Regions from separate parts of the Bacillus sp. NEAU-Y102 genome, predicted to be linked through region 2. Evidence: riboswitches for the same ligand, from Rfam matches in the RefSeq annotation. Region 2 holds a riboswitch; the other holds the start of a gene.
The links. A riboswitch is a leader RNA that binds a small molecule or an ion and turns the genes downstream of it on or off. The one in region 2 is predicted to bind S-adenosylmethionine.

Region 1 (4,911 bases), on a different contig from region 2:
ACTACCTGTGGAAGAAAAGGAAGAAGAACCTTCTATTCAAGTGGATGTGCTAACGGCGAGAGAAAATGAAGTGCTGCAGCTATTAGCGAAAGGGATGAGTAATAAAGAGATCGCTTCTGTTTTAGTTATTACAGAAAAAACGGTAAAAGCTCATGTAAGTAGTATTTTGAGTAAGTTGAATTTATCTGATCGCACGCAAGCGGCGTTATATGCAGTGAAAAATGGAATTGTATAAGACAAAAGTCGTAAGACCTAGTTCGCCTTTAGAAGGTGGACTTTTTTTATGGAAAAATACGTCTATGTGAGGACGAAAATGTATTGATATAAAGATAAAATATGTTTGTAAGCAACAAAACAACAATTACAAGGGATACCTTTTTTGAAAGCATATAACAACATAAGAGTGAGTACTAGGAGGAAGAAATAATGGCAACAGTTTTATTTGTTAAAGCAAACAACCGTCCAGCGGAACAAGCAGTTAGTGTAAAATTATATGAGGCATTTTTAGCGAACTATAAAGAAGCACACCCAAATGATACAGTAGTAGAACTTGATTTATATAAAGAAGAATTACCATATGTAGGTGTAGACATGATCAATGGTACATTTAAGGCAGGTAAAGGATTTGATTTAACAGAAGAAGAGGCAAAAGCAGTAGCAGTTGCTGATAAGTATTTAAATCAATTTCTAGAAGCTGATAAAATTGTTTTCGGCTTCCCATTATGGAACTTAACGATTCCAGCAGTGTTACACACATATATTGATTATTTAAACCGTGCTGGTAAAACGTTCAAATATACACCAGAAGGTCCAGTTGGTTTAATTGGAGATAAGAAGATTGCATTATTAAACGCGCGCGGCGGCGTATATTCAGAAGGTCCAGCAGCTGAGGTAGAAATGGCTGTTAAATATGTAGCAAGCATGATGGGCTTCTTCGGTGCAACAAACATGGAAACAGTAGTTATTGAAGGACATAACCAATTCCCAGATAAAGCAGAAGAAATCATTGCTGCAGGTCTTGAAGAAGCAGCTAAAGTAGCAAGTAAATTTTAATTTAAATTATAATCGTCACTCAAAGAAACAGCATTAACGTTTATGTTAATGCTGTTTCTTTATATTTTCAGCTCGTCAGCAAGCTTTTCTAATGTATTTCGATCTTGTATATAATATGTTCGGCCTTCTTTTTTTAAATAATTTTGTTGGCAAAACTGGTTTAATACATATAAAAGATGACGATAGCTGACATTTAAGTATTCTGCAGCCTCAGTATGCTTTTCTATATAACAATTATTTTGTTCTGTTAATAAAATAAAAGCAGCTAATCGATTTTCGAAAGGATAACTATAGTTTTTTGCGTAATTTTCAGTGCGAGTAATTGTCTTTTCTCCAATAAATTTGCATAAGTGCTGTAAAAACGTTGCATCTTGTAATACAAGTTGCTGACAATCTTTAAGAGGAAGTGCTAAACAAACACAATCTTCTAGTACTTCAACGGACTTGGTGATATTTTCTACTCCTATTAATCCTAATTCCCCGATAAAAGATGGTGCTTGAATAAAATTAATTAATGAAACTTTCCCGTTTTTATGATTCATATATATTTTTGCTTTCCCAGAAATTAAGTAATAGAGATAAGGGAGGGCGTTTCCTTCGCTACATATCATCTCTTTCGTTTGAAAAGAATGCAGCTCTACATATGGCAAGACATGAAATGAAAATAGGGTATGGAATTGATGGATTCGCATGTATTGATAAATTTCTTCTTCATTTTTGCTGATTTTCATATTTTCACCCCTATTTATAGTATGAGATATCTCCTATTATCTTTACAAGAAGGAATGATACGATTTATGTAAATTTGTTTTTGTAGAAAAGAGAGTGTGATGAATTTATGAAAAAATATAAAACATTGCTATTTGATGTAGATGATACATTATTAGATTTCCAAAAGGCTGAAAAAGTAGCTTTACAGGTGCTTCTTGAAGAGAAGGGAATCCCTTTAACAGAGGAGATAGGGGCTCGTTATAAAAAAATAAATAAAGGTCTTTGGAATGCTTTTGAAAAAGGTGAACTATCACGTAATGAAGTTGTAAATAAACGATTCTCTATGTTGTTTAAAGAGTATGGAGAAGAAGTAGACGGTATATTATTCGAAAATAATTATCGTAGCTACTTAGAAGAAGGAAATCAACTCATGCAAGGTGCGTTTGAATTTATAAATCAAATTCAAGGGGAGTATGAGTTGTATATAGTGACAAATGGTGTTTCTAAGACGCAAGATAAACGTTTGCGTAATGCAGGGTTACATTCATTATTTAAAGATGTTTTTGTTTCGGAAGATACAGGTTTTCAAAAGCCGATGAAAGAGTATTTTGATTATGTTTTTGAACGGATTCCTAACTTTGCACCTGAAGAAGGGCTGATTATTGGGGATTCATTAAGTGCCGATATTAAAGGTGGATATGTAGCGGGAATTGATACTTGTTGGTTTAATCCAGAAAGGAAATTAAATGATAGTGGGATTATACCGACATATGAAGTGCATAATTTTGAAGAATTATACGCTCTATTAAAACAGTTTGTTTAATGAAAATAGATGATTGGGGTTTATTTTACATGAATCATTTTTTCTAAAGGTCTTTTTCGAGTTAGTATGGAATATATTTCTTTTGTTGCTTTATATGAAATTGTTAATATTTATTTTAGAACATTCAGAAAAACTGTTTGACATTAGGAAATTATTGCTATAAAATCAACGGTAATTGCATAGTCTTATCAAGAAAAGGTGGAGGGACAGGCCCGATGAAACCTTGGCAACAGCCGTATAACGGAATTGTGCCAAATCCTGCAGGTAGTAATCCTGAGAGATAAGAAAGAGCCTTTAGAGCGTGTTTTCAAACTGCTCCTTTCTTGTTTTCAGGAAAGGGGCAGTTTTTTATTTTGTATAAAAGAAAGGAGAATGAGAGATGGGAGAATCATGGGGAAAAGGAACGATTTGTGTGCAAGGTGGCTATACGCCAAAGAATGGTGAACCACGTGTTTTACCACTTTATCAAAGTACAACGTATAAATACGATACTTCGGATGATTTAGCAGCCCTATTTAACTTAGAGGCAGAAGGATATATTTATACGCGTATTGGAAACCCTACTCTAGCTGCATTTGAGCAGAAGTTATCAGATTTAGAAGGCGGGGTAGGAGCTGTTGCAACGGCTTCTGGGCAAGCGGCTATTATGCTCGCAGTTTTAAATATTTGTAGTAGTGGAGACCATTTACTTTGCTCTTCAACTGTTTACGGGGGAACGTTTAATTTATTTGGGGTGAGTTTACGTAAGCTTGGCATTGATGTTACGTTCTTTAATCCCAATTTAACGGCAGATGAAATTGCGGCACTTGCTAACGATAAGACGAAGCTCATTTATGCAGAATCATTAGGAAATCCAGCGATGAACGTTTTGAATTTTAAAGAATTTTCAGATGCAGCGAAAGAGTTAGAAGTGCCTTTTATCGTGGATAATACATTAGCAACTCCTTATTTATGCCAAGCATTTGAGCACGGAGCAAATATTATCGTTCATTCTACGACGAAATATATTGATGGTCATGCAAGCTCTTTAGGCGGCATTGTCATTGACGGAGGGAACTTCGATTGGACAAATGGGAAATATCCTGAACTTGTTGAACCGGATCCAAGTTATCACGGCGTAAGTTACGTTCAAAATTTTGGTGCAGCAGCTTATATTGTGAAGGCGCGTGTTCAATTATTAAGGGACTACGGAAACTGTATGAGCCCATTCAATGCGTATATTAGCAATATCGGCTTAGAAACGCTGCATTTAAGAATGGAGCGTCATAGTGAAAATGCTCTCGTAGTTGCTAAGTGGCTTGCTAACCATGAACGTATTGAATGGGTGAATTATCCTGGATTAGATAGCAATGAAAATTACTCGTTAGCACAAACGTATTTGAAAAAAGGTGCTAGTGGTGTTTTAACATTCGGCATTAAGGGCGGATTAGAAGCGGCGAAAGAATTTATCGCAAATGTAAAACTAGCAACTCTTGTAACGCATGTAGCGGATGCACGAACTTGCGTTATACATCCTGCTAGCACAACGCATAGACAATTAAGTGCTGAAGATCAGCGTCTAGCTGGCGTTACATCAGATTTAATTCGTTTATCTGTTGGCATAGAAGATGTTTCTGATATTATTGCAGATTTAGAAGCGGCGCTAGTCGGAGGCAAAGAACATGCCGATCATAATTGATAAAGATTTACCAGCTCGCAAAGTGTTGCAGAAGGAAAATATATTTGTAATGACGAAGGAGCGAGCAGAAACACAAGATATTCGGGCATTGAAAATTGCTATCTTAAATTTAATGCCTACAAAGCAAGAAACAGAAGCGCAATTACTTCGTTTAATTGGCAACACACCGTTGCAATTAGATGTTCATTTGCTTCATATGGAATCACATTTGTCTCGCAATGTAGCGCAGGACCATTTAATGAGCTTTTATAAAACATTTCGTGATATTGAAAATGAAAAATTTGACGGGCTCATTATAACAGGAGCACCAGTTGAAACTCTTTCTTTTGAAGAGGTAGATTATTGGGAAGAGCTTAAACGTATTATGGAGTATTCAAAAACGAATGTAACATCTACGCTCCATATTTGCTGGGGGGCACAGGCTGGCTTGTATTATCATTATGGTGTTCCAAAGTATCCTCTTAAGGAAAAAATGTTCGGTGTATTTGAACATGAAGTTTGCGAGCAACATGTGAAATTGTTACAAGGGTTTGATGAATTGTTTTTTGCTCCCCATTCTCGTCATACAGAAGTACGAGAGAGTGATATTAGAGAGGTGACAGACTTAACATTATTAGCAAATTCTGAGGAAGCGGGTGTTCACCTT
Region 2 (4,911 bases):
GAATTTCATTATAACCTCTCTAAATAGAGCACTATGAAAACTTTATTATGAAGGGATGTTTTTCATCATGGTTACAAATCGAGTTGTCTTTTTAACAGGTGCTGCGAGTGGTATTGGATATGAAGTGGGAAGTACTTTTGCAAAAGAAGGTGCAAAAGTTGTGATTACTGATCGTCTTGAAGAACGTGCGAAAGAAGCTGCTGAACAATTACAAAATGAAGGTTTTCAAGCTATCGGTTTAAAATGTGACGTTACATCTGAAGAGGAAATTACAGCAGCAATTTCTCAAACAGTTGATCATTTCGGTTCATTAGATATATTAATTAACAACGCAGGAATGCAACACGTTTCACCCATTGAAGACTTTCCAACTGAAAAGTTCGAGCTGCTAATTCAAATTATGCAAATTGCTCCGTTTATCGCAATTAAGCATGCCTTTCCGATTATGAAACAACAAAAATATGGTCGTATTATTAATGTCGCTTCTATTAACGGCCTGGTCGGGTTTGCTGGAAAAGCTGCCTATAATAGTGCAAAACATGGCGTAATTGGATTAACAAAAGTTGCCGCTTTAGAAGGTGCTACGCATGGTATTACTGTTAATGCCCTTTGCCCTGGTTATGTCGATACCCCTCTTGTACGTAATCAACTACAAGACTTAGCTACTACACGAAATGTACCACTTGAAAATGTTTTAGAAGATGTCATTTATCCACTTGTACCACAGAAGCGTTTGCTACAAGTACAAGAAATCGCTGATTATGCTATGTTTTTAGCGAGTGAAAAAGCGAAAGGTATAACTGGTCAAGCTGTCGTTATCGATGGTGGCTATACTGCTCAATAAAAAATAAAGTTTGCTCAAGAAGAGCAAACTTTATTTTTTATTACGAGGATCTTCGTACTTTAGTAATTGCCGCGGGAGCTTCTCAATTGCAACAATTACCCCCTCTAATTTACTTTCAATACGGTGGAGTAAATATAATGTTACAACAATTGGAAACCCTACATTACCTATCATCTTGATCCACTCTTCCATCCTCTTCCCCTCCTTTCATTATATAAGTAAGAGAAAACAATGCATTTAGGCATAAAAAAACAAGCTATTATGTATTAGCCTGTTTTTCAAATAATGATGCAATTTCTCGTTTATAATCCCCGCTTATAATACCTTTCTCAGTAATAATTCCTGTAATTAATTCGTTCGGTGTTACGTCAAATGCAGGGTTATAAACATTCGTTCCGATTGGTGCTACTTGTTTTCCAAAGATTTTCGTAACTTCTGTTTCATCTCTTTCTTCAATAATTATTTCGGCGCCAGTTTCTTTCGTAACATCAAATGTTGACAGTGGCGCAGCAACATAAAATGGGATATCAAAGTACTTTGCTAAAATAGCTAAATTCATTGTCCCTATTTTATTTGCCGTATCTCCATTTGCGACAATTCGATCCGCCCCTACAATAATTGCATCTATTTCTTTCGTTTGAATAGCATGAGCTGCAGTATTATCTGTAATAAGGGTCACATCAATATTTGCTTGCTTCAATTCCCACGTCGTTAAACGACCACCTTGTAAAACTGGTCTCGTTTCACACGCATATGCATGTAAACGCACACCTTTCTCTTTTCCAATATAAAAGGGAGCTAATGCAGTTCCATATCTGGCAGTTGCGATACTTCCAGCGTTACAGATTGTTAAAATATTATCGCCATCTTTAAAACATGTTAACGCATATTCCCCAATATTTCGGCACACCTCTTCATCTTCCTGCTGAATGCGAAGCGCTTCTTCTTCTAATGTTTTTTGTGCTTCTTTTATTGTAGTAATCCCTCGAATAGATTCTCTCATACGATCAATTGCCCAAAATAAATTGACCGCTGTCGGGCGTGACGTCCCCAAATAATTACAATCTCTATTAAACTTCTTTTGAAATTCTTCAATATGTACAGTGTTATATTTTTTTGATTCAAGCGCCAAGCCAAATGCAGCTACAATTCCAATTGCAGGCGCTCCTCGTACTTCTAACATTACGATGCTTTTCCAAACCTCTTCAATAGTCGTCAATGTTTTATATTCTGTGCTATGCGGCAATTTCGTTTGATTTAATACCGCAATTGCATCACCTTTCCAACTTACAGATCTCGGAACAGTAACAATTGTACTCATGCTTTTATGCCCCCTGAAACTGTCTGTTGAAATAATGTTCGAAACAGTTGAATATCAGCACTTTTAGATTCATATTTTATTAGTTCTTTTCCTATGGATAGCGCTTGTTTCTTAGCTTGAATTCTTGTTTCCTTATTTTCTATCTCATCTAAATCTGCTACATGAGCTAAACCAATTGTTCTACGAATCAGTTCACATCCTGCAAATCCAACAGCATCAGTAAAGATATTTTGCAAAATAATTGGTAACCATTGTTTTTCTTTGGTATATGCTTCTACACCTTCTCCAATCCATAACTTTGTAAAAGTCTCTACAAAATAACTCCACGTCTTTTCTATATGGAAAAATAGTACACTTCTTTTTTCTTCTTCTCTAGATAAAGCATTTAATAATAGATTTGCAATAAATTGACCTATGTCAAATCCAAATGGGCCATAGGTCGCAAATTCTGGATCAATCACTTTCGTTTCAGAAGGTGACGAAAAAATACTACCAGTATGTAAATCACCATGAATAAGAGTTTCTTTTCTTGTTAAGAACTTATATTTATATTGTGCTACTTTTAGTTTTAAAGTTTTATCACTCCAAAGTTCATCAACCACGAGCTGTAAATCTGGCTCATAATCATTTGTATCATAATGTCCAAACGGATCTGTAAACACTAAATCCTCTGTAATTTTACAAAGATCCGGATTTACAAAGGTACCTTCTAGTACCCTCTTCTCTTCTGATTGTAAACCAAAATCTGAAGTGTAAAATAAAACATGTGCTAGAAAACGGCCGATATGCTGGGATAAAAGCGGATATTCTTCTCCGCCTATTAATCCTTTTCTTGTAATTGTTAGTCTTGATAAGTCTTCTATTACCGTTATCGCTAACTCTTCATCATGACTGTACACTGCTGGAACATAATCCGGTACATACTGCGCAAAAATTTGTAAGGCCTTACTTTCAATCGTTGCTCTTTTTATAGACAATGGCCAGCTTTCACCAACTACTTTCGCATAGGGCAGTGCTTGTTTTATTATAATTGATTTCTCTCCATCATCTAATTTGAACACGTAATTTAAGTTTCCGTCTCCAATTTCATGACAAACGACATTTGCCTTCGCTTCAAAATAGCCATGATCTTTCGCATATTGTACAGCTGTTATTTCTGTTAATGAATAATATCCCATCGTCTTCTCCCCCTTTTTAAATTCAGAGGTTTTTCTAACATAGAAAAACCTCTTTCCACTAAGAAAGAGGTTTGAAGTTTATCTTCTCCCCTCTTATCTGCCAGAAAGTTTTACTTTCTGCTGGAATTAGCACCGTGCCTTTTGGCGTAATAAACGCCCCATTTCACAATGGTATTACGGTCGGTTGCTGGGCTTCATCGGGCCAAATCCCTCCACCTGCTCTTGATAAGAGTTGTATAATTTTTTGAATTTTTAACTTTATGTTGAAGACTATACCAAGAATAAAAATCACTTGTCAACATTTTATTTGTATAATTCTGGACGACGATCCGCAAAAACTGGAATTCCTTTACGTACTTCTTTAATTTTCTCGAATACAAGCTCTCCAAATAAAATTGATTCTTCTTCATTTGCTTCTACAACAACCTCGCCCCAAGGATCGACAATTAAAGAATGACCGGCAAACTCATTATTCGGATCCTTTCCTGCCCTATTACAGGCAACAACATAACATTGATTTTCAACTGCTCTTGCTTGCAATAGCAAACGCCAATGTGCTAAACGAACTAATGGCCATTCTGCTACAACAAATAAAACTTTTGAACCTTTTGCAGTATGAACGCGCATCCACTCTGGAAAACGAATGTCATAACAAATTGTGCCGGCGCACTCTACATCATCTAACTTAAATTCACCTGTACTATTTCCAGCGATTAAATATTTATGTTCATCCATAAGCTGAAATAAATGCACTTTACTATATTCATTGACTAGTTCTCCTTCCTTGTTTACCACATACATTGTATTTGTAACACCTTGCTCTGTTTGCTTCGCTATGGAACCACCAACAATATGTACACCATATTGTTTCGACCATTCTTTCAACTTTTCTTTCGTTTCCAATCCATCCCTATCTGCAATTTCAGAAAGTCTTGCTAAATCATATCCTGTTGTCCATAATTCTGGTAAGACAATAACATCCGGTCTCTCCTTCATCGCTTCGCTTATTTTATTTTTAGCATTCTCAATATTTTTTTCTACATCCCCAAAAACAATATCCATTTGAATACATGCGACTTTCATTTTTTCAGCCCCATTCTTATTTTTCTCTTTACAAAATACTGGAAAGATTATATCATTTGTCACTAGAATTGTAACAACTTTCAAAAGAGGTGGAAAGTATGAAATTATTTCAACCTTCTGAGATAGTAACATCATTGCCAACACAATTTTTCGCTTCACTTGTTGCAAAAGTTAACAAATTCGTTGCAGCTGGTCACGATGTTATTAATCTAGGTCAAGGTAATCCAGATCAACCAACACCGCAGCATATCGTAAAAGCTTTACAAGATGCTGCAGAAAAGACCATTCATCATAAATATCCGCCATTTCGCGGACATGAAAGTTTAAAAGAAGCCGTGGCAACATTCTATCAACGTGAATATGATGTAATAATAAATCCGAAAACTGAAGTTGCTATATTGTTTGGTGGAAAGGCTGGATTAGTAGAATTACCAGTTTGTTTTACAAACCCTGGTGATTCGATTCTCGTTCCAGATCCAGGCTAT

Region 1: it holds a riboswitch for S-adenosylmethionine, as region 2 does, so the genes downstream of both, ACYFX0_RS17585 (bifunctional O-acetylhomoserine aminocarboxypropyltransferase/cysteine synthase) here and mtnK (S-methyl-5-thioribose kinase) in region 2, are expected to answer to the same signal.

Annotation. Positions count from the first base shown of each region.
Region 1 covers NZ_JBTWFK010000006.1:301,971-306,881, reverse strand. Annotated here, with positions in the region: gene ACYFX0_RS17605 (response regulator) at 1-235, shown strand, start outside; gene ACYFX0_RS17600 (FMN-dependent NADH-azoreductase) at 427-1,053, shown strand; gene ACYFX0_RS17595 (transcriptional regulator YeiL) at 1,113-1,784, opposite strand; gene ACYFX0_RS17590 (YjjG family noncanonical pyrimidine nucleotidase) at 1,892-2,587, shown strand; SAM riboswitch class I at 2,770-2,874, shown strand; gene ACYFX0_RS17585 (bifunctional O-acetylhomoserine aminocarboxypropyltransferase/cysteine synthase) at 2,967-4,265, shown strand; gene metA (homoserine O-acetyltransferase MetA) at 4,249-4,911, shown strand, end outside.
Region 2 covers NZ_JBTWFK010000001.1:967,704-972,614, forward strand. Annotated here, with positions in the region: gene ACYFX0_RS04720 (3-hydroxybutyrate dehydrogenase) at 68-844, shown strand; gene ACYFX0_RS04725 (YvrJ family protein) at 875-1,036, opposite strand; gene mtnA (S-methyl-5-thioribose-1-phosphate isomerase) at 1,104-2,165, opposite strand; gene mtnK (S-methyl-5-thioribose kinase) at 2,162-3,343, opposite strand; SAM riboswitch class I at 3,434-3,575, opposite strand; gene ACYFX0_RS04740 (carbon-nitrogen family hydrolase) at 3,647-4,510, opposite strand; gene ACYFX0_RS04745 (pyridoxal phosphate-dependent aminotransferase) at 4,525-4,911, shown strand, end outside.